4 regions of the Streptomyces sp. V2I9 genome follow, and region 1 is predicted to be linked to each of the others. Evidence: riboswitches for the same ligand, from Rfam matches in the RefSeq annotation. Region 1 holds a riboswitch; each other region holds the start of a gene.

Region 1 (7,033 bases):
CTCGCCGGTCAGGGCGTCCACGTAGCCCGCGGCATCGCCGACCAGCAGGACGCGCCCGGCCCGCCGCCCGAGCGCCCGCTGACGCAGCGGACCGGCCCCCCGTACGGTGGTGGCCCCGGCGACGCCCGCGAGCCGGGCCGCGAGAGCCGGGAAGGCCGCCAGGTGCTGGTCGTAGGGACGGCGCTCGCGGCTCAGCACGGCCACGCCCACCAGGCGGTCGCCGACCGGCGTCACGTACGCCTCGCCGTACCGGGACCAGTGCACCTCGACGTGGTCGGTCCACGGTGCGACCGGATAGTGGCGGCGCAGGCCGTAGCGCCCGGGGCCGGGGACGGGCCGGTCGAGGCCCAGCGCGCGGCGCAGCGGCGAGTGGAGGCCGTCCGCCGCGATCAGCCAGCGCGCGGTGATACCGGCGGCGGTGACGGTGCGCTCGTCCTGCCGGACCCCGTGGGCCTTGGCGGTGACGACGCGTACGCCGAGGGCGGTGGCCCGCTCGTGCAGGGCGGTGTGGAGGTCGGTGCGGCGGACGCCCGCGCCGGGGCCGTCCCGGAAGGCCGCTTCCGCGCTGCGCCGGCCGTCGGTGTAGCGGATGCCGCGCAACTCACGGCCGCCGACCCGTACACCGAGGTCGCGGAGGGCGGCGACACCGCCGGGCATGATGCCCTCCCCGCACGCCTTGTCGAGGGGGGTGGTGCGCGGCTCGACCACCACGGTCTCCAGGCCGGCCGACGCGGCCCGGACGGCCGCTGCCAGCCCGGCCGGGCCGCCGCCCGCGACGAGGACGTCGATCACGCCCGTGCCTCCCCTGCCGGGAAGCGCCCGAGGGCTCCGTCCTCGCACCGGATCCGTACCGCCAGGAGCGCGGCGTTCAGGACGGTGAACACGAGGGCGGTCACCCACGCCCCGTGGGCCAGCGGCAGCGCGGTCCCCTCGGCGGCGACGGCCAGGTAGTTCGGGTGGCTCAGCCACCGGTAGGGGCCGCCGGTGACCTTCGGCAGGCCGGGGACCACGATGACGCGGGTGTTCCAGCGGGGGCCGAGCGTCCGGATGCACCACCAGCGCAGCACTTGCGCGAGGAGGACGACGGCCGCCATCGTCCAGCCGAGCACGGGCGGGAAGGGGCGTTCCGCGAACCCGGCCTCCGCCAGGCAGCCGACGAGCAGCGCCATGTGCAGCGCGACCATCGCCGGATAGTGCCCGCGGCCCGATTCGACGCCGCCTCGGGCCAGGCTCCAGCGGGTGTTGCGGCGGGCCACGACGAGTTCGGCGAGGCGTTCGGCGGCGACGGCCAGCACCAGGAGGGTGTACCAGGTCATACGGGCTTCCGTTCGGGGGGCGTGGGCGGCGAGGGGGGAACCGTGGCTTCCGCCCGGTGGCGGGCCGAGGCGGGCGGGCGTGCCGACACCCGTGGCGGGGTGGCGTACCGGCACCGGACGGGCGGCCGTACTACCAGCGCAGCAGCACCAGTTCGCAGCAGAATCCCGGTCCCATGGCCAGCAGCAGTCCGGGGGTTCCCGGCTCCGGGCGGCGCTGTTCGATGGTGTCCCGCAGGACGTGCAGCACCGAGGACGAGGAGAGGTTCCCGATGTCGGCCAGCGACCTCCAGGTGACGTCGAGCGCGCCCTCCCGCAGGTCGAGCACCTCCGTCACCGCCTCCAGCACCTTGGGGCCGCCCGGATGGCAGACCCAGTGGGCCACGTCCTTCGGTTTGAGACCGTGTTCGTCGAGGAACTCCCGTACGTCGTCGGCGAGGTACCGGCGGACGACGTCGGGCACGGCCGGATCGAGGACGACGCGGAATCCGGTCGAGCCGATGTCCCAGCCCATGACGTGCTCGGTGTCCGGGTACATCCGGCTGCGGGTGGCCACGATCTCCGGCCCGGCGACGGCCCGGCGGCCGCCGAGGGCGACCACCGCCGCCGCCCCGTCGCCGAACAGGGCGGTCGCCACCAGGTTGGCGGGCGATGCGTCGTGGCGCTGGAAGGTGAGGGAGCACAGTTCGACCGAGAGCAGCACGGCCACCTCGTCGGGGTGGCCGAGCAGGTAGTCGTGCAGCCGGGCCGTCCCGGCCGCTCCGGCGACGCAGCCGAGGCCGAAGACGGGCAGCCGTTTGACGTCGGACCGCATGCCGAGGCGGGCCATCAGCCGGGAGTCCACCGAGGGGGCGGCGATGCCGGTGACGGAGGTGAACATCAGCAGGTCCACATCGGTGGGCCGCAGCCCCGCCGCCCGCAGCGCCCCCCGTACGGCGTGGGCGCCGAGGTCGGCGGCGGACCGGATGAACACGTCGTTGGCGGGGCCGAACCCGTCGAGGTCGCGGTAGGCGTCCAGGGGCAGCACGGTGTGCCGGGTGCGGACCCGCGCGTTCGCGTGGAGGCGGTCCAGGACACGCCGGTCGGCGCCGGGCGGCAGGCAGGTACGGGCCACCATGTCGGTGACCTCCCGCTGGGTGTGACGGTGGGGCGGCAGGGCTCCGTGGACCGCGGCGATGCGGGTCATCCCGCCTCCTGCTTCGGTGAGGGCATGCCCCATCCTGCGCACAATAAGTGACGAATCAGCGTAAAAGACCCGCCCTGTCGCCGCATTGACGGGCCGACGGGCTTCTACGATCGCCCGATGGACGCCACGGACAGGGTGAGCCCGGCCGGTCCCGCCGCGCCGGAGGGCGCACCGGCCGCCGCACGCACGGCCGTGGCCCACGAAGCCGCGGCGAGCCGACGGCTCCCGGGCACGGCGCTCGCGCTGGCGTGCCACCCCGGGCCGGCGCTCGCGGTGACCGCGCTCGCCTGCGCCCTCGCGCTCGGCTCCGGCCTCGGCGGCCCCCGTTCCGCGCTGGTCACGGCGGCGGTGCTGACCGGTCAGCTCTCGGTGGGCTGGTGCAACGACGCGTACGACGCCCGCCGGGACGCGCGGGCCGGGCGCCGGGGGAAGCCCGCGTCCGACGGCACGGTCGGACCCGGCGCGGTGTGGGCGGCAGCAGGCGTCGCGCTCGCCCTGTGCGTGCCGCTCTCGTTCGCGTGCGGCACCCTCGCCGGTACGGTGCATCTCGCGGCGGTCGGGGGCGCCTGGCTCTACAACGTGCGGCTCAAAGCGACCGCCCTGTCCTGGCTGCCGTACGTCACCGGATTCGGCGCGCTCCCCGCCGCCGTGGCGCTCTCCCTCCCCGGCGCACCGTGGCCCCGGTGGTGGACGGTGACGGCCGGGGCCCTGTTGGGCCTGGGCGCGCATCTGGCCGACACGCTGCCGGACATCGCGGCGGACCGGGCCGCCGGCATCAGCGGGCTCCCCCATCGGCTGGGCACCGCAACGACCCGGCTGCTGCTGCCGTTGCCGCTCCTCGCCGCCACGGCTGTGCTGACGTTCGGTCCGCCGGGCCCGGTGACCGCCGGGGGCGGAGCGGCCCTGCTCCTGGCCGGGGCGACGGCGGTCGTGAGCCCGGTGCTCGGCCGGCGATGGCGCAAGGCCGCGCTGGGCGGCGCGGTGGCCGTGGCGGTGGCGGATCTCGCGCTGCTGCTGTTCCGGGGCGTGGCGGCGGCCTGAACCGACCGATCCCGCACGTGCCCTCCGCCCCTGAACGAATCCCCGACGCCGAGGGGCCCCGGACCGTGCGGTCCGGGGCCCCTCGGGCGGTGGTGCGGGAGGATCAGTAGGCGCCGAAGACGTTGTCGATCGAGCCGTACCGGTCGGCGGCGTAGTTGCACGCGGCCGTGATGTTGGCGACCGGGTCGTAGCTGTCGGTCGAGGTGCCGGGCACGTGGTACGCCTGGAAGGTCGGGTCGATGACCTGGAGCAGCCCCTTGGACGGGGTGCCCCTGACCGCGTTGGAGTCCCAGTTGTTGATCGCGGCCGGGTTGCCCGAGGACTCACGCATGATGTTGCGGTGGATGCCCTCGTAGGTGCCGGGGATGCCCTGCTCGGCCATGATGGCGAGCGACTCCCTGATCCAGCCGTCCAGGTCGTTCGTGTAGGTGACGGCCTTCTTCTCCGCGGCCGGAGCGGCGTTCGCCACGGGGGCGGCGCCGGCACGCTCCGAGCGGTCGGCGCGGTCCGCCGATCCACGCTCGGCGGCCGGGGAAGCCTTGGCGGCCTTGCCCTCCGAAGCGGTGGCGGGCTTGGCGCCGAGCGTCAGCGTGATTCCCGGCTGAATGAGGTGGGGATTCCCACCGATGATCTTCCGGTTGCCTTCGTACAGCTTCTTCCAGCCGCCGCTCACGGAATGTTCGCGGGCGATCTTGGAAAGGGTTTCGCCGGCCTTCACGGAATGCTGGGCGGGCGCGGCCTGGACGGCGGAATTCACCTGCGCGGGCACCGATGCGGGCGCCACGGCAGCCTGCGGGGCGGACGGTGCGGGGGCGGCGAAGGCGCTGGTGGCACCGATCACCGGGAGGGCGAGAACGGCTCCGCCGGTGGTCACGGCGGCGAGGCCGCGGCGCAGCGAGGTGGACGGGGAACGACGGTGCTTACCCTGTGCGGGCATGGGGCTTTCCTCTCCGGCGCCTGCGAGGTGAGCTGTCGGGTTCAGACGGGAGATGTCTGGCCGCACGGTCGTGCGACTTCACCCCGAGCCGTTCCGGTTCCGGATCGGCGACTTACCTGGTTCCCCCGCTCCTGCCGTACGTGAGTGGGTTTCGGATTCCCGGACGGCGGCAGGATTCGGCGTTCCATCCGGATTGACGGTGACCGTAGGCGAGAAACATCGGAACGAACAAGCCCCGCATTCCGGATTCCCTTTTCTCCGCATGATCGAATATCGGAATACCCGGATCGGACCGTGCCGTCGCACCGTCAACTTTCCCCACACGAAAGGGAACCGATGCCTCCGCTTCTTCGTCCGCCTTCGCACACGTGACGCTCACCACTCCTTCACATCGGCGGCGAAGCCGAAGTCAAGCAAATGCCATGAAAGCCCCGCCAAGCACGTTATGAAACAGAATGACCAAACAAGCCAAATCGCCCATATCAACACGACAAAACGGGCCGACCGGGCACTCCAGGCGGGCCGGTCGAACAGCCCGCGGGCCCATCGCTTACGGTGTGGGGTGGAGAGTAGTAAGCCAACCCTTACTTCCGACGTACGCTGTACCTGCCCGCGTTCGCCCGCCCCGAAGGATCACCACCCATGACACGCCCCGTCCGCGTCGCCATTGTCGGAGCCGGCCCCGCCGGTATCTACGCTGCGGACGCGCTGCTCAAATCCGAGGTCTGCCAGGACCCGGGGGTCTCGATCGACCTCTTCGAGCGGATGCCCGCGCCCTTCGGCCTGATCCGCTACGGCGTGGCCCCCGACCACCCGCGCATCAAGGGCATCGTCAAGGCCCTGCACCAGGTGCTGGACAAGCCGCAGATCCGCCTCTTCGGCAACGTCGGTTACCCGAACGACATCGGCCTGGACGACCTGCGCTCGTTCTACGACGCGGTGATCTTCTCCACCGGCGCCGAGGCCGACCGGGCGCTCGACATCCCCGGCATCCAGCTGGACGGCTCCTACGGCGCGGCCGAGTTCGTCTCCTGGTACGACGGCCACCCCGAGGTCCCGCGCACCTGGCCGCTCACCGCGGAGAAGGTCGCCGTGCTCGGCGTCGGCAACGTGGCGCTCGACGTGGCCCGCGTCCTGGCCAAGACGGCCGACGAGCTGCTGCCCACCGAGATCCCGGACAACGTGTACCAGGGCCTCAAGCAGAACAAGGCGCTGGAGGTGCACGTGTTCGGGCGGCGCGGACCGGCCCAGGCCAAGTTCAGCCCGATGGAGCTGCGGGAGCTGGACCACTCCCCCAACATCGAGGTCATCGTCAACCCCGAGGACATCGACTACGACGAGGGGTCCGTCGCCACCCGCCGGGAGAACAAGCAGGCCAACATGGTCGCGCAGACCCTGGAGAACTGGGCGATCCGCGATGTCGGCGACCGCCCGCACAAGCTCTTCCTGCACTTCTTCGAGTCCCCGGTCGAGATCCTCGGCGAGGACGGCAGGGTCGTGGGGCTGCGCACCGAGCGCACCGAGCTGGACGGCACCGGCAACGTGCGGGGCACCGGCCGGTTCACCGACTGGGACATCCAGAGCGTCTACCGCGCCGTCGGCTACTACTCGGAGGAGCTGCCCAAGCTCCCCTTCGACGTGGCCTCCGGCACCGTCCCGCACGAGGCCGGGCGCGTCATCTCCGGGGACGAGCACATGACCTCGGTCTACGTCACCGGCTGGATCAAGCGCGGTCCGATCGGCCTGATCGGCCACACCAAGGGCGACGCCAACGAGACGGTCGCCTGCCTCCTGGAGGACCGCGCCGCCGGCCGTCTGGCCGAGCCGGCCACCCCCGCCCCGGAGGCCGTCGAGGCGTTCCTGGAGAGCCGCGGCGTGCGCTACACGACCTGGGAGGGCTGGCACAAGCTGGACGCCCACGAGCAGGCGCTGGGCGCGGCGCAGGGCCGTGAGCGGATCAAGGTCGTGGAGCGTGAGGGCATGCTGGAGGCCTCCGGCGCCTTCGCACCGGCCGAGGACCCCGCCGACGCCTGATCGACAGGACGTCTGGTCGGACGGGCCGCCTGCCGAGCAGGACGTAGGGACCGGCAGACGGCGTTTCGACGGCCGGCTCTAGCGGGCCGGATCCGGGGCAGCCTCCGTGCGCCCCGGATCCGGCCCCCTGAACGTGCGCCACAGATCGGGCCCGGTCGCCCCCGCCGTCCCGGATCGCCGGGGCCGCCCCGCCCCGGCCCAGCGGGCGGCCAGCAGCAGCGCGATGTCGTCCGGGCGGTCGGTGGCGGCCCTGGCCTCCGCGATGACCTGATCGGCCCGGTCGGCCAGCGGGACCGCGCCGATGCGTTCGACGGTGGCGCGCAGCCGCTCGATCCCCTCGTCGATGTCCGTCCCCGGGCGCTCGATGAGCCCGTCCGTGAACAGGGCCAGCATCGCCCCTGGTTCGAGCCGCATCTCCGTGACCGGGTAGGACGCGTCCCCGTCGATCCCGAGCACGATGCCGCCGGGCAGGTCCAGCACCTCCGTCCGGCCGTCGGGGTGCCGCAGCACGGGCTGCGGGTG
Region 2 (7,033 bases), 3.7 Mb from region 1:
TCGGCCGCGCGGTGCTGGGTTCGCCGGAGGGTGAGGCGACGCCCGGCAGCCGGGGATCACGACGGTTCGTCCGGATGCTGCCCGCGCTGCTGATCGTCGGCGGGCTGGTCTTCGACGCGCTGACCCCGGCCAACTTCACCGCCGTCCCGCTGTTCGTCGCGGCACCGCTGATCGCCGCACCGTTCTTCTCGCTGTCCCGGACCGTCCGCACGGGCATCGCGGCGGTCCTCTCCGTCCTTGCGATGAGACTCTCCGATGGAACGTCCACCGAGGTGGTCCCGGCCATCGAGATGCTCACCGTGCTCACCGCCTCGGTGCTGGCCCTCGTCATCAACGGGGTCGTGCGGCGCAGCAACGAGCAACTGGCCTCGGCCCGCGTCATCGCGGAGACCGCCATGCGGGCCGTGCTGCCGACACCCCCCGAGCGGATCGGCGGGCTCCAGGTGGCCGCGCGGTACGAGGCGGCGCAGGCGGACGAGTTCGTGGGCGGTGACCTGTACGCCGTCGCCGACACCCCGTACGGCGTCCGCATGGTGGTGGGAGACGTGCGCGGCAAGGGGCTCGGGGCCGTCGAGGCGGTGGCGGTGATCATCGGGTCGTTCCGGGAGGCGGCCGAGCAGGAGCCTTCGCTGGAGGGCGTCGCGCAACGGCTGGAGCGCGCGCTCGCCAGGGAGGGGACGCGGCGCTACGGGCTGGACGTCATGGAGGGGTTCATCACCGCCGTGCTGGCCGAGATCCCGCCCGGCGCGGTCACGCTCCGTCTCGTCAACCGCGGCCACCCCGAGCCGATCCTGCTGCACGCGGACGGTGACCTGGAGGTGCTGGCGCCCTCCGTGCCGGCGCTGCCGCTGGGGATGGACCTGGGGGTGTGGCCGGACCGGGTCGACGAGTGGGAGATGCCGCCCGGAGCGACGCTGCTCGCCTTCACGGACGGCCTGTCCGAGGCGCGGAACGCCGACGGGTTCTTCTACGATCCGGCTGCGCGGCTGCGCGGCCGGATCTTCCCCGGCCCGGAGGAGCTGCTGTCGGCGCTCACCGACGACGTACGGCTGCACACCGGAGGGCGGGCCACGGACGACATGGCGCTGCTCGCGGTGGGCCGGCCGGCGGAGGGCCAGCCGGTGCGCCGGACGACGGTGCGGATCGTGGGCCGTCGGGACGGGCACGGCGACGGGTAGCGCGGGGGCGGCGCGACGGGCGGCGAGGCGGAGCGCGGCGGGGTGCAGGGCAATACCACGGTGCGTGATCGAAAGGCACCGCTCCGCATAACATTTGACACTCCGTCAGAAAAAGGAGTGTGGCTGATCGCTGGTCAAGTCGCCCGATTCGGCCCGCTTGCATCCTGTACATCCCCGCCTCGTTCGTTAATGATCAACAGGAACGGCTTGGAATCAGGCATGGGTGTCTATTAACGTTCGATAACGCAGCGCGGTCGTCACAGTCGTCGTCAGGACGGCGCCGCGCGCGAGCGCCGAATCCCGCAAGGGAACCGGGGAACCACCTCCATGGGGTGAATCGGACGCCTGCGTCTCGTGAGAGGCGGAGGGGCCCGTAGGAGACCTTCCTGCTCCGAACCCGTCAGCTAACCCGGTAGGCGAGAAGGAAGGAAAGGAGTGCGCCCACGTGGCGTCCAACAAGCCTGCCCCTGAGGCCGTGTCACCCTTCACCGCGAACGCCTACGGTGGCGCGGAGCGGTCCGAGGGTGAGTGGAATCCCACCGAGGACACCATCCGCCCCGTGCGCGGCAGGCACCGCGTGGCCAAGCAGCGTGGTCTGGCCCGTAGCTCCACCGTCCTCGGGGTCGGCGTGATCGCGGCCGTCGGAGCGGGCGGCATCGCCACCGCTCAGGACAAGGCCCCGGTCTCCATCTCTCTTCCCGATTCCATCGCGGACAATCTTCCCGACGCCAAGTCCCTTCCCGGCGTAGGGGCGTTGATGTCCGACGACGCGGAGGCCGCCCCGGTCGCCGCCGCTCCGCTGACCACCGCCGGGCTCACCGCCGCCGAGGCGGAGAGCGGTACCGACGCGGGCGAGGCCCTGCGGGCCCGGATCCTCCAGCAGGCCGAGCAGCAGCAGGCCGGCGCCGACGCCGAGGCCAAGGCCGCGGCGGAGAAGGCCGCGGCCGAGAAGGCGGCGGCGGAGGCCGCGGCGCAGCAGGACGAGGCCGAGAAGAAGGCCGCCGCGAAGAAGAAGGCCGCGGAGGAAGCGGCGAAGAAGAAGGCGGAGGAGGAGCGTCTCGCCAAGCTCGCCGCCAGCTTCTCCCTGCCCACGCCCTCGTACACGATCACCTCGACCTACGGGCAGTCCGGCGCGATGTGGTCCTCCGGCCAGCACACCGGCCTCGACTTCGCCGGGTCCACCGGTGCGCCGCTCAAGGCCGTGCACAGTGGCACGATCACGTCGGCCGGCTACTCCGGTTCGTACGGCTACCGCACCGTCCTCCAGCTGGAGGACGGCACGGAGATCTGGTACGCCCACCAGTCCTCCATCGAGGTCTCCGTCGGGCAGAAGGTGACCACCGGCCAGACCATCGGCCGCATGGGCGCCACCGGCAACGTCACCGGCACCCACCTCCACCTGGAGGTCCGCACCGCGGGCGGCTCCGCGATGGACCCGATGGCCTGGCTGAACAGCAAGGGCCTGCGGGTCTGAGCCACGGGGCCGGCCGCCTCGTCGGCCGCAGGCCGCCGATCTTCCTCCGCCGGCCCTCCCCGAAACCCCGGCAGCCCTGACGCACACCCCCCGACGTCAGGGCTGCCGGTCTGTCCGGGGCGGCCCGGCCCGGCATCGCACGTGGCCGAGCGGACGGGTACGGCGGCCGGGAGCGCACCGAAGCGGCCACGGACGGGCCTCGACGGGCGATCATCAGCGGATGAGGTCTGTCGCGGGGGCCCGGCCACGGATGGCGTACGCGGTGGAATGCCGGCCCGGACCGGCTCGTTGAACCCCCGCATAACTTCTGCGCGCACGCCCCTCGGCACCTCCGGCCTCCAGGTCTTCCCGCTCGCCCTCGGCGGCAACGTCTTCGGCTGGACGGCGGACGAGCACCCGTCCTTCGCCGTCCTGGACGCGTACGTGGCGGCCGGCAGCACCTTCGTCGACACCGCCGACGTGTACTGCGCCCGGGCCGAGGGCAACCGGGGCGGCGAGTCGGAGACCGTCCCCGCCCCGGCTACTGCGGCGGGCGGCGGTGGGTGTGCGGGGCGGGGGCGTGGCCGTGGGGCCGGGGCGGGCCGCCGTATCCGTGGCCGGGGGGCTGGACGGGGGGCTGCCCGTACGCCGGTGCCTGCGGACGGCCGTGACCGGGCGGGTTCCAGGGGGCGTTGCCGTACCCGTACCCGTACGGCGTCGGGGGGACGGCCCGGTGGGCCGCCGGGCGGGAGGTGAGGCGGGCCGCGTGGGTGAGGGCCGGGGCCGCGATCTCCCGGCGCTGCCAGAGATGGTGCAGCAACTCGCGCTCCCGCGCGCCGAAGTCCGGGCCCACCGCGCCGTGGCGGGCCCGGCGGCGCAGGCCCGCCAGGGAGGTCGCGAACGACTCGTACTCCGCGACCGCGCGGGCCGCCGCCCGGCCGCGGGTCCGGTCCTGCTGCCAGTGGCGGGCCAGGTCGCGGGCGACGCCCCGCGCCCGCATCGAGGAGAGCGCCGACGGCTCGGCGGGGGTGAGCCAGCCGGCCGCGGCGTACGCGGGCAGCTCTGCGGCGAGCGTACGCAGCTCCCGCTGGCGCGACCAGATCGCCAGCCAGGTCACCAGGGCGAAGGCGGGGACCATGACGATGCCGTACACCGCGTAGAAGCCGTACGGGCCGAAGGACGACGAGCCGTTCCACAGGGCGTGCAGCCCCATCGCCAGGACCAGGCCCAGCAAGGGCAGGGCGATCCGGCGGGCCCGGTGGCGACGGGCGCTGACGGCCGCGAAGCCGAAGCCGAGGCCGGTGAGCACGGTGAACAGGGGGTGCGCGAACGGCGACATCACGATCCGCACGAAGAACGTCCCCGCCGTCACCGAGGCGAACCCGGAGCTGCCGAGCAACTGGTCCTCGCCGAAGGCATTGCCCAGATAGAGGATGTTCTCGGTGAACGCGAACCCCGTCGCGGTGAACCCGGCGACGACGACGCCGTCCACCACTCCGCTGAACTCCCGTCTGCGGAACAGGAAGATCAGCAGGACGGCCGCCGCCTTGGCGCTCTCCTCGACCACGGGGGCGATCACCGTCGCCCCCAGGGTGTCCGCGCTCGCCGGGTCGGCCGTCGCGGTGGCTATCCAGCGCGTGGCGAAGGAGTTGGCGATGATCGCGACGAGCGCGGCGGCGCACGCGCCCCAGGCGAAGGAGAACAGGAGGTTCCGCCAGGGCCCCGGCTCGACCCGGTCCAGCCAGCGGAACGCCGCCATCAGCAGCGGGACGGGCAGGACCGCGAGGCCGAGACCGACCAGGAAACCCTCGGGGCCGGTCTGTTCGCGGACGAGGGCGAGGATCACCAGTCCGCACAGCAGGAGCGCCACGATCACCGCCCCGGCGCGGAACACCTTGCTGCGCCACACCATGCCGACGCGGCGCGGCCGGTAACGCTGTCGGCCGCGCTCCGGCGCGGCGCCCAGGACCTCGTCGAGCCGCTGCTCGTGGAGGACCGGGACGGCGGGCCGCGCCTGCTGATACCGCACGGAGGGGTCGGACACCTCTCGACCCTAACGAGGTGCGCCGACACCCGGCGACGGCGCATCCGGCCAGGACATGGCCGTACGCCGTCGTGCGCGGGCGCGGCGGACCGTGCGACACCGACCGTGGGCGGCCGCTTCGCCGGACGGGCCGGCCGGCCGGGGCCGGGGAGATCCTGGCCGGCCCCGGCGGGTGCGCGTGCGGCGTCAGACGCGGGCGAACAGCAGGTCGTGGACGACGTGCCCCTTGTCCAGCCCCTGTCCCTCGAACCGGGTGAGCGGCCGGAACGCGGGGCGCGGGGCGTATCCGCCGCCGGCCGCGGTGTTCTCGAAGCGGGGGTGGGCGGTGAGCACCTCCAGCATCTGCTCCGCGTACGGCTCCCAGTCGGTGGCGCAGTGGACGATCGCGCCGGGCTTGAGCACCGGGGCGACCAGGTCCAGGAACTCGGGCTGGATGAGCCGCCGCTTGTGGTGGCGGGCCTTGGGCCACGGGTCGGGGAAGTAGACCCGCAGGCCGTCGAGCGACGCGGGGGCGAGCATCTCGCGCAGCAGGATGATCGCGTCGCCGTTGGCCACCCGTACGTTCGTCGAGCCCGCCTTGTCCGCGAGGCCGAGCAGATTGCCCTGGCCGGGGGTGTGGACGTCGACCGCGAGGATGCCGGTGCCGGGGTCGTCGGCCGCCATCTGCGCGGTGGCCTCGCCCATGCCGAAGCCGATCTCCAGGACCACGGGCAGCCCGTCGAACAGGTCGGCGAGATCCAGGACCCGCTTGCCGTCGATGTCCAGGCCCCACTTCGGCCACAGGCGTTCCAGGGACTCCTGCTGGCCGGTGGTGACCCGGCTGCGGCGCGGCTGGAAGCTGCGGATGCGGCGCTCGTGGTGCGAGCCGGCCGGGTCGGCGGCGGGGCCGCCGGGGAAACGGGGCTCCTGCCGCAGCCGGCGCGCGCGCTCGAAGGAGGCGGCCCGCAGCGCGGCGGCCTCGTCGGGGGACGCGGCGGCGGGCGGACCGTCCGTGAGCGCGTCGGCCGCCGTGGAGCCGGTCGGTGCGGGAGTGCCCGGCTCGGGAGCGGTCGGCTCCGGGGCGACGGGCCCCGCGTCGGCCGCGGCGTCCTCGTGGGCTTCGGCGGGGCTGGGGTTCAGGGGCTGCTCAGACACAATGACCGGATTCTACGGCGGGCGGCTTCCACCCCGTCCCCTGAGCCCGGCGCAGCGCCAGCCGCGCCACCTCCCGTCCGATGGGCAGGCACGCCGTCGCGGCGGGCGACGGGGCGTTGAGCACGTGCACGGTGTGCGGGGCCTCGCGGATGAGGAAGTCGTCGACCAGCGTGCCGTCCCTCAGCACCGCCTGGGCCCGCACCCCGGCGGGCGAGGGGCGCAGGTCGTCCTCGGTGACGGCGGGCAGCAGCCGCTGGACGGCACGGGTGAACGCGGACCGGGACAGCGAGCGGTGCACCTCGCCCGCCCCGTACCGCCAGTGGCGGCGGGCGATCTGCCAGGTGCCCGGCCAGCTCAGCGTGGACAGCAGGTCACCAGGGCGGACCCGCGGCCAGGCGTACCCCTCACGGGCCAGCGCGGGGACCGCGTTCGGCCCGACGTGGACCGAGCCGTCGAAACCCCGCGTGAGGTGGACGCCGAGGAAGGGGAACGCCGGGTCCGGCACCGGGTAGACCAGGCCGCGCACCAGCTCGGGGCGGTCCAGCGCGTAGTACTCGCCCCGGAACGGCACGATCCGCACCCCCGGATCGTCCCCGGCGAGGCGGGCCACCCGGTCGCTGTGCAGCCCCGCGCAGTTGACCAGCGTCCGGGCCCGCACGACCAGGCCGTCCGCCGTGCGCACCGCCACGCCCCAGGGGCGGCGGTCGATCGCGGTGACCTCCGCGCCGTACCGCACGATGCCGCCGGCGGCGCCGATCTCGGCGGCGAAGCGGTGGGCGACGGCGGTGAAGTCGCAGACGCCCGTGGTGCCGACCCGGATCGCCGCCGGCCCCCGCACCTCCGGCTCGTACTCCGCGATCTGGGCGGGGCCCAGCTCCCGCACGGGCAGCCCGTGCGCGCGGCCGCGCTGCACCAGGGAGTGCAGCCGGGGCAGCTCGGAGCGGTCGGTGGCGACGATCAGCTTGCCGGTGGTGGCGTGGGCGATGGCGTGCTCGGCGCAGAACTCCGCCAGCTCGGCGGAGCCGCGCAGCGCGTAGCGGGCCTTGAGGGAGCCGGGGCGGTAGTAGATACCGCTGTGGACCACGCCGCTGTTGCGGCCGGTCTGGTGGCGCGCGGGGCCGCTCTCCTTCTCCAGCACCGTCACCCGCGCGCCCGGAGCGGCCCGCGTCAGCGCGTACGCGGTCGACAGACCGACGATTCCGCCACCGATCACCAGCACATCGC
Region 3 (7,033 bases), 360 kb from region 1:
CCGGCTGCGGGTCGGGCTCGGCGACACCGTCCACGACCTCGAACCCGGCGACAGCGCCCACTTCGACTCGCTCACCCCGCACCGGATCGCGGCCGCCGGCCGCTGCGGCGCGGAGCTGCTCTTCGTCCACTCCCTGCTGCAGAGTCCCGTCGCCGAGCTCTGCCTCGGCAGCGGCCTCCACGCCCGCTGACCGGCGCCCCGCCGGGTCCGCCCTTCGTCCCACCGGCCGTGAGGCCGACAGAGAGGACCGTCATGTCCGATTCCGAGCACTACGACCCGCTGGGCCCCGGACGCCGGGTGGGCGAGGACCCGCAGGAGAAGCGGATGCCCCGCGGCCTCGTCATCCGCCTCTTCGCCTACCTGGTGGCGGGCCACGTCGTCGCGGGCTTCCTCTGTCTGCTCTTCGTGGTGGCCGGGAGCAAGTGAGAGGCCGCCATGGGGTGGGGCGCCTCCGGACCGGTCAGCCCTGGTCGAGCAGACGCTCGCGGAGCCGGTCGCGGGTCGCCGGGGAGATCCCCAGCCCCTCGGCCAGATAGCGGTCCGCCGTGCCCCAGTTCTCCTCGATGGCCGCGAAGGCCGCCGCGAGATAGGCGGGCCGCGCCCCGAAGAGCGGATCCAGCAGCTCCAGTACCTCGGGCGACATCCCGGCCCCGGAGGCGTCGGAGCGTTTCACGGCGTAGCGGCGGTGGAGGTCGTCGGACTTGAGGTAGTCCTCCTCGATCGCCTCCCTCTCGACGTCGACGGCCAGCAGGGCGACCGCGATCGAGAGGCCGGCCCGGTCCTTGCCCGCCGCACAGTGCATCAGCGCCGGCACGCTGTCCTCCGCCAGGGCGTGCAGGACCCGGCTGTGCTCGGCGGTGCGTTCCTCGATCGTCGCGCGGTACATCCGGATCATGCGGTCCACACCCTTGCCGCCCGCGAGGACCGAGCGCAGCTGCTCGATGTTCCCATCGCCCACCAGCCGCCAGAACTCCGCGCCGTCGGCCGGGTCCGAGAGCGGAATGCTGATGTTGCGGACACCGGCCAGATCGATGTCGTACCCGTCGAGCCGGTGGTCGGCGGAGTGGCGGAAGTCGAAGATCGTGTGCAGTCCCAGCCCGCCGAGGAAGGCCGCGTCCTCGGCCGTGGCGTGCGCCAGGTGGCCACTGCGGTAGAGGCGCCCGAAGGCGGTGCGCCGACCGTCCGTGGTGGGGAGCCCGCCCACGTCGCGGAAATTGCGGACTCCGGTCAGCACGGTCTCTGTCGGCGGGACCTGCGGCACCTGTTGCGTCACGGGGGCTCCTGGGGTCTCTGACGCCGGCGCGGCTCGCCGGCGAGGGCGCTCCCGTGACGATACGACATCGATTCAGCGGGAAATCATCACGGTTCGCCTGTCCGGACGGGGTCCGGAGAGGGCTGTGGCTGACCCGGCGTCAGGGGTGCCGCCCGCCCTGTGTCCGTATTGGTGCATTTCGCAGAACATGCCCCGCTAATGGGGGAGATGGGAATAGGGAGGTGAGCGGGATCATATCCGTGACGGTCCGTGGTGAACGCGCCCCAAGGTATTCCCAGGATGCGCGCGGAAATCCAAGATCCGTAATCCACGGAGTGTGACCGGAAATTCCGGACGCTGTCGAATCGATGAATACGGCGGCCAACCGTTGGCTTGTTCCGCTCGTCCCGGCCGGTTTACGGTCACCGTCAATCCGGACGGACCGCCTAATCCTGCCGCCGCCCGGAATTCGCACCCACCCACACAGACGTGGCAGGAGCGGGGGAACCAGGTAAGCCGCCGGCCCGGAGTGATCCGGGCCGGCTCGGGGTGAAGTCGCCGCAACGCGACCGGGCATCTCCAGCCCGAACCCGACAGCTCACCTCGCAGGCGCCGGAGAGGAAGATCCCCATGCCCGCAAAGGGTAAGCACCGTCGTCCGAAGTCCGGCCCGATCTCCCGCGGCGTCCTCGCCGCCGGGACCGGCGGAGCCGCACTCGCGCTCCCGCTCATCGGTGCCACCACCGCCGGCGCGGCCGACCAGGCCGCCCCGGCCGCGAAGCCCGCCGCCGCGTCGGTCGCCGCCGCGCACGGCGCCACGGCCGCCGCCCCCGCCAAGGCCGCCCCGAAGACGTACTCCGTCGTCTCCGGCGACTACCTGTCGAAGATCGCCGCCGAGCACAAGATCAAGGGCGGTTGGGAGAAGCTCTACCAGGACAACCGCTCCACCGTCGGCGGCAACCCCAGCCTGATCCACCCGGGCATGAAGCTGACCCTCGGCGCCAAGGGCTCCGCCCCGGCCGCGAAGTCCGCCACCCCCGAGGCCGCGCCGAAGAAGGCCGCACCCGCCCCGAAGGCCGAGACCCGGCAGGCCCCGAAGGCCGACACGGTCTCCGCCGACGACTCCGAGGGCTCCGGCGACCCGGCGCGGACCGGTTCCTCCGAGGCCGCCGGCTCCGGCTGGTCCGCCCCGCTCGCCAGCCCCAACGTCACCACCCAGTACCGCGCTTCGGGCGCCAGCTGGTCCAGCGGCTACCACACCGGCTCGGACTTCCAGGCCGCCTCCGGCACCCCCGTCCTGGCCATCGGACCGGGCACCGTGGTCTCGGCCGGCAACAGCGGTTCGTACGGCAACGAGGTCGTCATCAAGCACGAGGACGGCATGTACTCCCAGTACGCCCACCAGTCCGCCCTCAACGTCTCCGTCGGCCAGACCGTCACCGGCGGCCAGCAGATCGGCCTCTCCGGCTCCACCGGCAACTCCACCGGACCGCACCTGCACTTCGAGGTCCGCACCGGCCCGAGCTACGGCTCGGACGTCGACCCGATCGCGTACCTGCGTCAGCACGGCGTCTCCGTCTGATCCGGCACCACGAGAAGTGCCCGAGGGGCGATGTGCTGTCAGCACATCGCCCCTCGCTTATTCCGCCTTTACCAAAAACTGACCGGGTGGTCTATCTCACCACCCGTCAATCCCATATTACGGTCGCGTAGGTCACATCGAACGGTGCAGGATACGTGGTTGTGGCAGACGATTCGAGAAACAACCAGCAGCACATCATCGGGTCGTACGCGGCGATAGGCGACAGTTTCACCGAGGGCGTCGGCGATCCCGGCCCGGACGGGGCCTTCGTCGGCTGGGCGGACCGCTTCGCGGTGCTCCTCGCGGACCGGCTCCCCGCCCCCGACGTGGCGGCCGGCCCCGACGACTCCCCGCACGGCAACTTCCGCTACGCCAATCTCGCCGTACGCGGACGCCTCCTCGACCAGATCGTGGCGGAGCAGGTCCCCCGTGCCAAGCAACTGGCCCCCGACCTGGTCAGCTTCTGCGCGGGCGGTAACGACATCATCCGGCCCGGAACCGACCCCGACGACCTCGCCGAGCGCTACGAGCGGGCGGTCGCCGACCTGAGCAACGCCGTCGGGACGGTCATGGTGACCACCGGCTTCGACACCCGCGGCGTTCCGGTCCTGCGCCACATGCGTGGCAAGATCGCCACGTACAACGTCCATCTGCGGGCCATCGCCGACCGCTACCGGTGCCCCGTCCTGGACCTGTGGTCGCTGCGCTCCGTCCAGGACCGGCGGGCGTGGGACGCCGACCGGCTGCACCTCTCACCCGAGGGCCACACCCGCGTCGCCCTGCGCGCCGCCCAGGTCCTCGGCCACGACGTGCCCGCCGACCCCGACCAGCCCTGGCCGCCGCAGGCCCAGCGCAGCCCCTTCGACGCGCGGCGCGACAACGTCCAGTGGGCCCGCGAGTACCTGGTCCCCTGGATCGGCCGACGGCTGCGCGGCGAGTCCTCCGGCGACCACGTCGAGGCGAAGCGCCCGGACCTGCTGCCGCTCTGAGGGGGTGTCCGGCGGATCAGGGCCGGACACCCCCCCCGGCGGGCCCCTCAGGGCTCCAGCAGGGGAAGCGCACGGGACGGGTTCGGCACGACCAGCCCGTCCCGCGGCGTGCCCGCGCCGAACCCGGCCGGTATCCGCTCCAGGACGCCGCCGGCGAACACGTCGTACAGCGGCAGCGACTCCAGATGCACATAGCCGATGTGGCAGTCGCACACGGCGAGCGGACAGGCTCGCGGGCCGAGCGCCCGGCGGTAGCTCCCGTCGTAGAGATTGCCCAGCTCCGCCTTGACGAAATGGCACCGCCGCACCGTGCCGTCGCCGTCCACCGAGATCACCGACTCGCCCGTCCGGCAGGGCAGCCCCGCCGAACGGTGCGGATCGCGGCTGTAGGGGAACAGCGGATCCAGCTCCGTCCACCGTGCCGCCTCCTCGTCGGAGTACGTGTGCCCCTCCGCGGCGTTCACCCACAGGTAGACCTCCTCGGGAAGCGCCGCCCGCAGCCGCCGCGCCTCCTCCCGATGGGCCTCGAACCCCACCACCCCCACGCTGTAGCGGATGCCCAGCGCGGACAGCTCACGGCACTTGCCCAGGAACCGCTCGTACGGCGTCTGCCCCGGATGGTACGTGCACCAGAGCGCGACCCGCTCCGGATCGGCCTCGGCCAGCCACGCGGTACGGCCGCTCAGATTCGTCTGGATCGCCACCCGACCGATGTGCGGCAGCCGCGACAGCTCGGTCAGCGCCCGCCGGTACCAGGAGCGCACCAGCCCCTCGCCCCACGGGGTGAACAGCACGGACAGCCGGTCGTCGGTCCGCTCCGCCGCCCAGCCGGTGAACCGCTCCAGGGCCGCCCGGTCCGACGTCAGCTCCGCACGGCTGTCCCGCCGCTTGGCGAAGGGGCAGTACGGACAGTCGTAGTCGCACGACGCCAGTGGGCCCCGGTAGAGGATCGTCAGGTCCACAGCCCGGTCACTTCCGCTCGTACGCGGCCATCGCGGCCCGCACACCGGGGGAGAACAGCGCGGGGCCCAGCGCATCGGAATGGGCGAGACCGGACGGGGACAGCCGCAGCAGCCCGTCCGGCGCCGAGGCGTCCAGCCAGCCCCGCGCCGCGAAACCCGCCAGCTCGGCCCGGAAGTCCGCGTCCGGCTCCGTACCGAACCGGGCCCGGTACTCCGCCACCGGCAGCCCCGACGCCTGGAGCAGGGACTGCAGCAGATGCCGCCGCCGCGCCTCGTCCGCGTCGACGTACCGGCCGACCTCGGCCCGCGAGAAGTCCTCGGTGGCGGTGAACCGGTCGATGATCGACCGGATCTCCCGCATGTCCACCGCGTAGTCGAAGGAGTAGTGCAGGGCCGACGTGTACGACCGGGCCCCGCAGCCGAGGCCGATCATGCCGTCGGTCTGGCAGGCGTAGTCCTCCGGCCCCTCCTGCTCGCGGGGGGCGTCGGCGCGCCGGAACATCCGCATCGACACCTGCTCGTAGCCGTGCGCCAGCAGATGGTCGCGGCCCACGGCGTACAACCGCAGCCGCTGCGCGTCCCAGGCGGCGTCCTCCCGCGCCCGGGCGCCGGCCACCGGGCCCAGGCGGTGCAGGCTCGTGAGCGGGCGCACGTAGAGCGGATACAGATACAGCTCCTCCGGCCGCCAGGCCAGCGCCGCGTCCAGCGAGGCGATCCAGGTGCGCTCGGTCTGCCCGTCGATGCCGTAGATCAGATCGATGTTCAGCACCGGTATCCGCGCTTCGCGGATCCGGCCGAGCGCCGCCTCCACCTCGGCACGGCGCTGCGGGCGGACGGCCGCCCGCGCCTCCTCGTCCACGAAGCTCTGCACGCCGATGCTGATCCTCGTCGCGCCCCGGTCGGCGAGGACCGCGAGCCGGTCCGCCGTCGCCGTGGACGGCGAGGTCTCCACCGACAGCGGCACCGAGCGCAGGTCGGCGCCCATCCGCTTCTCGGCCAGGTCGCAGAGCCGCTCCAGCTCGGCCGCGGTGAGGAACGTCGGGGTGCCGCCGCCGAACGCCGCCGCCGCGAACCGCACCGGCTCCTCGTCCCCCAGCGCCTCCCGCACGGCCAGGGCCTGACGGTCCAGCGCGTCCAGATAACGCGTGGTCAGCTCCTCCGGCGCGCCGATCCGGGTGAAGAGATTGCAGAAGCCGCAGCGGACCTCGCAGAACGGTATGTGGAGATAGAGGGAGAGCACGTCCTTCGGTTCCGCCGCCCACAGCGACCGCAGCTCCGGGCGGTCCTCCAGCGGGCGGTAGGCCGTCTTGTGCGGATAGGCGTAGACGTAGCTCTCGTACGGCCGGACGGCGGGGAGCGGGGACGTGGTCGCGGCGGTGGCAGGGGTGGTGGTCATCGGGCGGCCCCCGGTCCGTGTGATGCGGGTGGTCCGGTCTCACCGGCCTGTCCGGTCGGTTCGAGGAAGAAGTGGGCGTACGGAACGGTCCAGACGGCCGGGTGGCCGAGCCGGTGACCGGTGTAGCCGTCGTCGCCGTAGGCGGTGCCGTGGTCGGAGCAGACGACCGCGAAGCACCGGCGGCGGCTGCTCGCCGCGGCGAAGAGGCGGCCGATGTGCCGGTCCACGTACTCCAGAGCCGCCGCGTGCGTGGCACGGGAGTCGCCCGCCTCGCGGGTCGCGCCGGGCAGATGGAACCAGTTCGGCTGGTGCAGGGCGGAGACGTTGACGAAGAGGAACAGCCGCTGCTCGTGGGGGAGCGCCGCGACGACCTCCTCCGCCCTGGCCACCTGTTCCTCGAACGAGGTGGGGGAGGCGACACCGAAGCCGGGCTCCCAGTGGCTCTCCTGGAACATGCCGGGCAGCACGGAACCGAGCGGCCCCTGACGGTTGAAGAAGCCGACACCGCCGACGCACACCGTGCGGTACCCCTCGGCGGCCAGCCCCGACACCAGATCCGGTGTGTCGAACACGAACGTGCCGTCCGCCGTCGTCTCACTGCCCGCGAACCGCGCCGCGAACAGCCGGGGATGCGGCCCCGGATGGGCGGGCGTCGGCAGGAACCCGGCGAACATCGCCTGGTGCGAGGCGTAGGTGAAGCTGCCCGGAGCGTGCCGCTCCTCCCAGACGCCGCCGGGCAGGTGCCGGGCGAGGTTGGGGATCCGGCCGGCGGCCGCCAGTTCGACGGCGACGTCGTGGCGCAGCGTGTCGAGGGTGACCAGCAGCAGATCGTGGCTGCCCACGACCTCGCCCA
Region 4 (7,033 bases), 1.3 Mb from region 1:
GCGCCGCTTGGTGCGGCGGAACTCGCTGCGCCGCCGTACGACCTCGAAGCGGTGGTCGAGGTAGACCTGCAGCAGCTCCTTGAGGCCCAGGGTGAGCGGCTGGCCGTCGACCAGCGCCACGTTGTTGATGCCGAAGGACTCCTCCATCGGCGTCAGCTTGTAGAGCTGCTCCAGCACCGCTTCCGGCACGAAGCCGTTCTTCACCTCGATGACCAGGCGCAGGCCGTGCGCCCGGTCGGTGAGGTCCTTGACGTCGGCGATGCCCTGGAGCTTCTTCGCCGAGACCAGGTCCTTGATCTTGGAGATCACCTTCTCCGGGCCGACGGCGAAGGGGAGTTCCGTGACGACGAGGCCCTTGCGGCGGGCCGTCACGTTCTCCACGGCGACGGTGGCGCGGATCTTGAAGGTGCCGCGGCCCGCCGTGTACGCGTCCTTGATGCCGGAGAGGCCGACGATGCGGCCGCCGGTGGGCAGGTCGGGGCCGGGGACGAAGCGCATCAGCGTCTCGACGTCGGCGCCCGGGTGCTTGATCAGGTGCCGGGCGGCGGCGATGACCTCGCCCAGATTGTGCGGCGGCATGTTGGTGGCCATGCCCACCGCGATCCCGGACACCCCGTTGACCAGGAGGTTGGGGTAGGCGGCCGGGAGGACGACCGGCTCGCGCTCCTGGCCGTCGTAGTTCGACTGGAAGTCGACGGTGTCCTCGTCGATCGCCTCGGTCATCAGCGAGGTGGCGTCGGCCATCCGGCACTCGGTGTACCGCATGGCGGCCGGGGGGTCGTCGTTGCCGAGCGAGCCGAAGTTGCCGTGGCCGTCGACCAGGGGCAGCCGCATCGAGAAGGGCTGGGCCATCCGCACGAGCGCGTCGTAGATCGAGGCGTCGCCGTGCGGGTGCAGCTTGCCCATCACCTCGCCGACGACGCGTGCGCACTTCACGTAGCCGCGGTCCGGCCGCAGTCCCATCTCGTTCATCTGGGACACGATGCGGCGGTGCACCGGCTTCATGCCGTCGCGGGCGTCGGGCAGGGCCCTGGAGTAGATCACCGAGTACGCGTACTCGAGGAAGGAGCCCTGCATTTCGTCGACGACGTCGATGTCGAGGATCTTCTCCTCGAAGTCGTCCGGCGGCGGGGTCTTCGTGCTACGGCGGGCCATCGCGGCTGCGACTCCTTCACGGATTCTGTTCGGGCGACCTGAGCTTGTTCGGTTCAACACGAGCTGCTGACGCGGTCCATTGTGGACCTCCGGACTGACAACGCCGACCTCGACCCGTCCGAAGCGGTGGAGGCGGCCCGCCCGCGGGGGCGTCCGCGACACCATCGACGGAAACATCCGGGGAACGGGAACTTCGCCAGGTGCCGGTGCGCTTGCTTAGAGTGGCAGGTCTGGCAGGAAGTCCAGTATCGCGATCGAAGGGACGTACATGCCCATGGGTCACACGGCCACCGCACAGGCCGGCTCCGGCGGCTTGACAGCGACCGAGCACCGCCTGGCCAACGGCCTGCGTGTGGTGCTCTCCGAGGACCATCTGACCCCGGTCGCCGCGGTCTGCCTCTGGTACGACGTCGGCTCGCGCCACGAGGTCGAGGGGCGCACCGGTCTGGCGCACCTCTTCGAGCACCTGATGTTCCAGGGCTCGGGGCAGGTCAAGGGGAACGGCCACTTCGAGCTCGTCCAGGGGGCCGGCGGCTCGCTCAACGGGACCACCAGCTTCGAGCGGACCAATTATTTCGAGACCATGCCCACCCACCAGCTGGAGCTGGCGCTCTGGCTGGAGGCCGACCGCATGGGCTCCCTCCTCGACGCCCTCGACGAGGAGTCCATGGAGAACCAGCGCGACGTCGTCAAGAACGAACGGCGCCAGCGCTACGACAACGTGCCCTACGGCACCGCGTTCGAGCGGCTGACCGCCCTCTCCTACCCCGAGGGCCACCCCTACCACCACACCCCGATCGGCTCCATGGCGGACCTGGACGCGGCCACGCTGGAGGACGCCCGCGCGTTCTTCCGTACGTACTACGCGCCCAACAACGCGGTGCTCTCGGTGGTCGGAGACATCGACCCCGAGCAGACGCTCGCCTGGATCGAGAAGTACTTCGGCTCCATCCCCTCCCACGACGGCAAGCAGCCGCCGCGCGACGGGACGCTGCCCGAGACCATCGGCGAGGAGCGGCGCGAGGTGGTCACCGCCGAGGTTCCGGCGCGCGCCCTGATGGCCGCCTACCGCCTGCCCCACGACGGCACCCGCGCCTGCGACGCCGCCGATCTGGCACTCACGGTGCTGGGCAGCGGCGAGTCCTCCCGGCTGCACAACCGCCTGGTCCGCCGTGACCGTACGGCGGTGGCGGCGGGCTTCGGACTGCTGCGGCTCGCCGGCGCCCCCTCGCTCGGCTGGCTGGACGTGAAGACGTCCGGCGGCGCGGAGGTGGCGCAGATCGAGGCCGCGGTCGACGAGGAGCTGGCCCGGTTCGCCGCCGAGGGGCCCACCCCCGAGGAAATGGAGCGGGCACAGGCGCAGTTGGAGCGCGAGTGGCTGGACCGGCTCGGCACCGTCGCCGGACGCGCCGACGAACTGTGCCGTTACGCCGTCCTGTTCGGCGACCCGCAGCTCGCCCTGACCGCGGTCGGGCGGGTCCTGGACGTCACCGCGGAGGAGGTGCGCGCGGCGGCCGAGGCGTCCCTGCGCCCCGACAACCGGGCGGTGCTGGTCTACGAGCCCATCGAGCCGGCCGGGGACGCCGACGGCGAGCAGGCCGACGAGGGCACCGAGGACGCGCACGAGGGGGCGGCCAAGTGAGCGACGCCGCCGTGACTGGAGTAGCCATGGAGTTCCACCCGCAGCCCACGCCCGGCACGGCCCGCCCCTGGGCCTTCCCGGAGCCCGAGCGCGGCGCGCTGCCCAACGGGCTGACCGTGCTGCGCTGCCACCGCCCCGGCCAGCAGGTCGTCGCGGTGGAGATCTTCCTGGACGCGCCCCTGGAGGCCGAGCCCGAGGGCCTGGACGGGGTGGCCACGATCATGTCGCGGGCGCTCTCCGAGGGCACCGACAAGCACAGCGCCGAGGAGTTCGCCGCCGAGCTGGAGCGCTGCGGCGCCACGCTCGACGCGCACGCGGACCACCCCGGTGTCCGGGTCTCCCTTGAGGTCCCGGCCTCCCGGCTGGCGAAGGCCCTCGGCCTGGTCGCCGAGGCGCTGCGGGCCCCGGCCTTCGCCGAGAGCGAGATCGAGCGCCTCGTCGGCAACCGGCTCGACGAGATCCCGCACGAGCGGGCCAACCCGTCCCGGCGCGCCGCCAAGCAGCTCTCCAAGGAGCTGTTCCCGGCCACGTCCCGGATGTCGCGGCCGCGGCTGGGCACCGAGGAGACGGTCCGGCGGATCGACGCGGCCGCCGTGCGCGCCTTCTTCGACGCGCACGTCCGCCCGTCCACCGCGACGGCCGTCATCGTCGGCGACCTCACCGGCATCGACCTGGACGCGCTGCTCGCGGACACCCTCGGAGACTGGTCGGGCAACGCCGGGCAGACCCGTCCGGTACCGCCGATCACCGCGGACGACACCGCCCGCGTGGTCATCGTGGACCGCCCCGGCGCGGTCCAGACCCAGTTGCTGATCGGCCGGATCGGCGCCGACCGGCACGAGCGCGTCTGGCCCGCCCAGGTGCTCGGCACCTACTGCCTGGGCGGCACCCTCACCTCCCGGCTGGACCGGGTGCTGCGCGAGGAGAAGGGCTACACCTACGGGGTGCGCGCCTTCGCCCAGGTGCTGCGCTCCTCCGGCCCCGACTCGGGTGGCGCCGCCATGCTCGCGATCAGCGGCTCGGTGGACACGGAGTCCACCGGACCGGCTCTGGACGACCTCTGGAAGGTCCTGCGGACCCTGGCCGCCGAGGGGCTGACCGACGCCGAGCGCGAGACGGCCGTGCAGAACCTGGTGGGCGTCGCCCCGCTGAAGTTCGAGACCGCCGCCTCCGTCGCGAGCACGCTGGCCGACCAGGTCGAGCAGCACCTCCCCGACGACTACCAGGCCCACCTCTACGCCCGGCTCGCCGAGACCGGCACCGTGGAGGCGACCGCCGCCGTGGTCAACGCGTTCCCGGTCGACCGCCTCGTCACCGTCCTCGTGGGGGACGCCGCGCAGATCGAGGAGCCCGTGAAGGCGCTCGGCATCGGTGAGGTGTCGGTCGTCTCCGGCTGACGCCTTCCTGCGGCGCACCGCTGCGCACAGGACCCCGACGGGAAACACTTCGTCGGGGTCCTGCTCTTTTGACCGTTTACGTAACTTCATCACCTTCCAGATAATGAGTGCCGGTATGTCCTGTGGGATGTGCGACAGAACCCCTCGTCCGTTTGGCGATGGGAAGTCGCGCCGCCTAGCGTCGGCTCGGCTGTCCGCCACCTTGTGCCGCGTCCGTGGCGCCGGGCAGTCATCGCCGAGTCCCCGTCAGGCGCGAGCCCGGGGAGCCGGGGACCCATCGCAGTCCCTGGGGTGAATCGGAGGTCCGTGCCGTGAACCGGCGCGGGAATCCGTAGGAGACCTTCCTGCTCCGAACCCGTCAGCTAACCCGGTAGGCGAGAAGGAAGGAAAGGATCAGCCTCTCCATGGCGTTCACCCGTGCCACCGGGAAGCACCGTGCCCCGAGCCGCCTCACGCGCCGGAGCGCCCAGGTCGCCGGCATCGCGGCCCTGGCCACCACCGGAGTCATCGGCTCGCTGTCCTCCCCGGCGCTCGCCGCGGACTCCGAGGCCGCCAAGTCCACCGGGGCCGGCCTCTCCCAGGCCCTCGACCTCGACGCCACACTCGCCGACCGGATCGACGCGCAGGCCGACGCCCAGAAGCGGCAGGCCGACGAGATCGCCCGCAAGAAGGCCGAGGCCGCCGCCAAGGCCAAGGCGAAGGCGGAGGCCGCACGCAAGGCCGAGGCCCGCGCCGAGGAGGTGCGCGAGGAGAAGGCCCGCGCCGCCCGCGCCGCCGAGCGTGCCCGGCTGAACGCCTTCCACCTCCCGGTCGCCGGCTCCCACGTCACCACCGGCTACAAGAGCGGCGGTTCGCTCTGGTCCTCCGGCAGCCACTCCGGCGTGGACTTCATGGCCGCCTCCGGCAGCTCGGTCGTCGCGGTCGGAGCCGGTACGGTCGTCGAGGCCGGCTGGGGCGGCGCGTACGGCAACAACATCGTGCTCCGGATGGCGGACGGCACGTACACCCAGTACGGCCACCTCTCCTCGATCGGCGTCTCCGTCGGCCAGAGCGTCTCCTCCGGCCAGCAGATCGGCCTCTCCGGTTCCACCGGCAACTCCACCGGCCCGCACCTGCACTTCGAGGCCCGCACCACACCCGACTACGGCTCCGACATGGACCCCGTCGGCTACCTGCGCTCCCACGGTCTGAACGTCTGACACACCTCCGCGCGATCCATCCGCGCGGCCCCGCCCGTAGGCCCCGGCGTCCGCCGGGGCCTACGGCAATTCCGGCCCGGGGGTATCCCCGAATTCCGGCCTGCCATCGGAAATTCCGGCGGATTGTCATAGAGTCGCGGAACAGACGTCGGGCGGCCGCGTTTCGCGGGGATCGAGGCGGAGGTTCGGATATGCGCATTCCCGCGCAGGCGGTATGCAGGGCCATGCGTGACGACATCGTCTCCGGAGTCCACGGGCCCGGCAGCCGCCTCACGGAGGAGCTGTTGGCCCGCCGCTACGGAGTCTCCCGCGTCCCGGTCCGCGAGGCTCTGCGCACGCTGGAGTCCGAGGGCTTCGTGGTCACCCGGCGGCACGCCGGCGCCTGTGTCGCCGAACCCACCGTCCAGGAGGCGGCCGACCTCCTGGAGATGCGCACGCTCCTGGAGCCGCTGAGCGCGGCCCGCGCCGCCCGGCGCCGTACCCAGGCCCACCTCAAGGTGTTGCGGGGCCTGGTCAGGCTGGGGCAGGAGCGCGCCCGCCGTGGTGAGGGGGAGGACCTGCGCGCCCTGGGCGGCTGGTTCCACGAGACTCTCGCCCAGGCGTCCGGCAGCCCCGGCCTCATCGCGCTGCTCACCCAGCTCCGGCACAAGATCGACTGGATGTACACGGTCGAGCAGCCCGCCCGCCCCGTCGAATCCTGGGCCGAGCGCGGGGCGATCGTCGACGCCGTGGCGCGCGGTGACGCGGAGCGGGCGAGGGCGCTCAGCGCCCAGCACGCCGAACGCGCCGCCGGGGCCCACCGGCTGCGCCGCCCGGATCTCCCGAGGCACCGCACACCGCCCGCCGCCCGTGTGAGCACGCCGCAACATGGCGTAAACACCGCAGGCGTCCGCCATTAACAGAGAAGTCGTATACAGGGAGAGGCGAAAAGCCGGAATGCGTTCCGCGCTGCCCGCACCCCCGAAATTCGCGGGGCGTCCCCCCTTTTTTCTGAATGCGAAAGAGCCGTGACCCCCGGGGGGATCACGGCTCTCGCACACCCGCTTCCGGCCGAGAAGCGCCGCCGGAAAGGGAAGGGCACGGTCAGACGGTCTCGGGAAGCTCTTCCAGACCCTCGGCGACCAGCTTCGCCAGCCGGTCCAGCGCGGCCTCGGCGTCGTCCGCGTCGGACGCGAGCACGATCTCCTCGCCGCCCTGCGCGCCCAGACCGAGCACCGCGAGCATGGAGGCGGCGTTCACCGGGCTGCCGTCGGCCTTGGCGATCGTCACGGGGACGCCGGACGCCGTGGCGGCCCGGACGAAGATGGAAGCGGGGCGGGCGTGCAGGCCCTCGGCCCAACCGACGTTGACGCGGCGCTCAGCCATGGTTCTGCCCTTCACATATCAACGGTTGTCTAGACCAGTCTCTCATGCGGTGCGTGGTGCTGTGCCCGGTCTCCCGCCCGGCCCTGCGCCCCGGATGTCCCCGTTCGGGCCTCCTCAGACTGCCCCGGCACCGGACCCTCCGCGACCGGACTCCCCGCCGTAGGCTTTGCGCATGGAGCCCAAGCCCGAGCAGAGTCCGCATCACGCGTACCCCGACCACTGGGAAGCGGACGTGGTGCTCCGCGACGGAGGCACCGCGCGCATCAGGCCGATCA

What was found. Region 1 has a riboswitch for cyclic di-AMP ahead of QFZ71_RS29360 (LysM peptidoglycan-binding domain-containing protein). Riboswitches for the same ligand answer to the same signal wherever they lie in the genome.
Positions count from the first base shown of each region.
Region 2: it holds a riboswitch for cyclic di-AMP, as region 1 does, so the genes downstream of both, QFZ71_RS13545 (M23 family metallopeptidase) here and QFZ71_RS29360 (LysM peptidoglycan-binding domain-containing protein) in region 1, are expected to answer to the same signal.
Region 3: it holds a riboswitch for cyclic di-AMP, as region 1 does, so the genes downstream of both, QFZ71_RS27835 (LysM peptidoglycan-binding domain-containing M23 family metallopeptidase) here and QFZ71_RS29360 (LysM peptidoglycan-binding domain-containing protein) in region 1, are expected to answer to the same signal.
Region 4: it holds a riboswitch for cyclic di-AMP, as region 1 does, so the genes downstream of both, QFZ71_RS24225 (M23 family metallopeptidase) here and QFZ71_RS29360 (LysM peptidoglycan-binding domain-containing protein) in region 1, are expected to answer to the same signal.

Region 1 is NZ_JAUSZJ010000002.1:6,778,656-6,785,688, reverse strand. Features, by position in the region: gene QFZ71_RS29380 (NAD(P)/FAD-dependent oxidoreductase) at 1-792, opposite strand, end outside; gene QFZ71_RS29375 (isoprenylcysteine carboxyl methyltransferase family protein) at 789-1,316, opposite strand; gene QFZ71_RS29370 (type III polyketide synthase) at 1,447-2,499, opposite strand; gene QFZ71_RS29365 (UbiA family prenyltransferase) at 2,617-3,540, shown strand; gene QFZ71_RS29360 (LysM peptidoglycan-binding domain-containing protein) at 3,644-4,477, opposite strand; cyclic di-AMP (ydaO/yuaA leader) riboswitch at 4,482-4,669, opposite strand; gene QFZ71_RS29355 (FAD-dependent oxidoreductase) at 5,120-6,511, shown strand; gene QFZ71_RS29350 (SpoIIE family protein phosphatase) at 6,590-7,033, opposite strand, start outside.
Region 2 is NZ_JAUSZJ010000002.1:3,095,305-3,102,337, reverse strand. Features, by position in the region: gene QFZ71_RS13550 (PP2C family protein-serine/threonine phosphatase) at 1-1,178, shown strand, start outside; cyclic di-AMP (ydaO/yuaA leader) riboswitch at 1,460-1,612, shown strand; gene QFZ71_RS13545 (M23 family metallopeptidase) at 1,624-2,652, shown strand; partial or broken gene QFZ71_RS13540 (aldo/keto reductase) at 2,953-3,166, shown strand; gene QFZ71_RS13535 (PrsW family intramembrane metalloprotease) at 3,173-4,675, opposite strand; gene trmB (tRNA (guanosine(46)-N7)-methyltransferase TrmB) at 4,862-5,809, opposite strand; gene lhgO (L-2-hydroxyglutarate oxidase) at 5,802-7,033, opposite strand, start outside.
Region 3 is NZ_JAUSZJ010000002.1:6,415,009-6,422,041, forward strand. Features, by position in the region: gene QFZ71_RS27820 (helix-turn-helix domain-containing protein) at 1-190, shown strand, start outside; gene QFZ71_RS27825 (DUF6126 family protein) at 253-426, shown strand; gene QFZ71_RS27830 (tyrosine-protein phosphatase) at 461-1,273, opposite strand; cyclic di-AMP (ydaO/yuaA leader) riboswitch at 1,719-1,879, shown strand; gene QFZ71_RS27835 (LysM peptidoglycan-binding domain-containing M23 family metallopeptidase) at 1,883-2,833, shown strand; gene QFZ71_RS27840 (SGNH/GDSL hydrolase family protein) at 2,995-3,822, shown strand; gene QFZ71_RS27845 (STM4011 family radical SAM protein) at 3,870-4,784, opposite strand; gene QFZ71_RS27850 (STM4012 family radical SAM protein) at 4,792-6,180, opposite strand; gene QFZ71_RS27855 (STM4013/SEN3800 family hydrolase) at 6,177-7,033, opposite strand, start outside.
Region 4 is NZ_JAUSZJ010000002.1:5,519,680-5,526,712, forward strand. Features, by position in the region: gene QFZ71_RS24210 (DNA topoisomerase (ATP-hydrolyzing) subunit A) at 1-1,155, opposite strand, end outside; gene QFZ71_RS24215 (pitrilysin family protein) at 1,424-2,797, shown strand; gene QFZ71_RS24220 (pitrilysin family protein) at 2,824-4,194, shown strand; cyclic di-AMP (ydaO/yuaA leader) riboswitch at 4,418-4,585, shown strand; gene QFZ71_RS24225 (M23 family metallopeptidase) at 4,599-5,393, shown strand; gene QFZ71_RS24230 (GntR family transcriptional regulator) at 5,585-6,292, shown strand; gene QFZ71_RS24235 (HPr family phosphocarrier protein) at 6,477-6,758, opposite strand; gene QFZ71_RS24240 (GNAT family N-acetyltransferase) at 6,931-7,033, shown strand, end outside.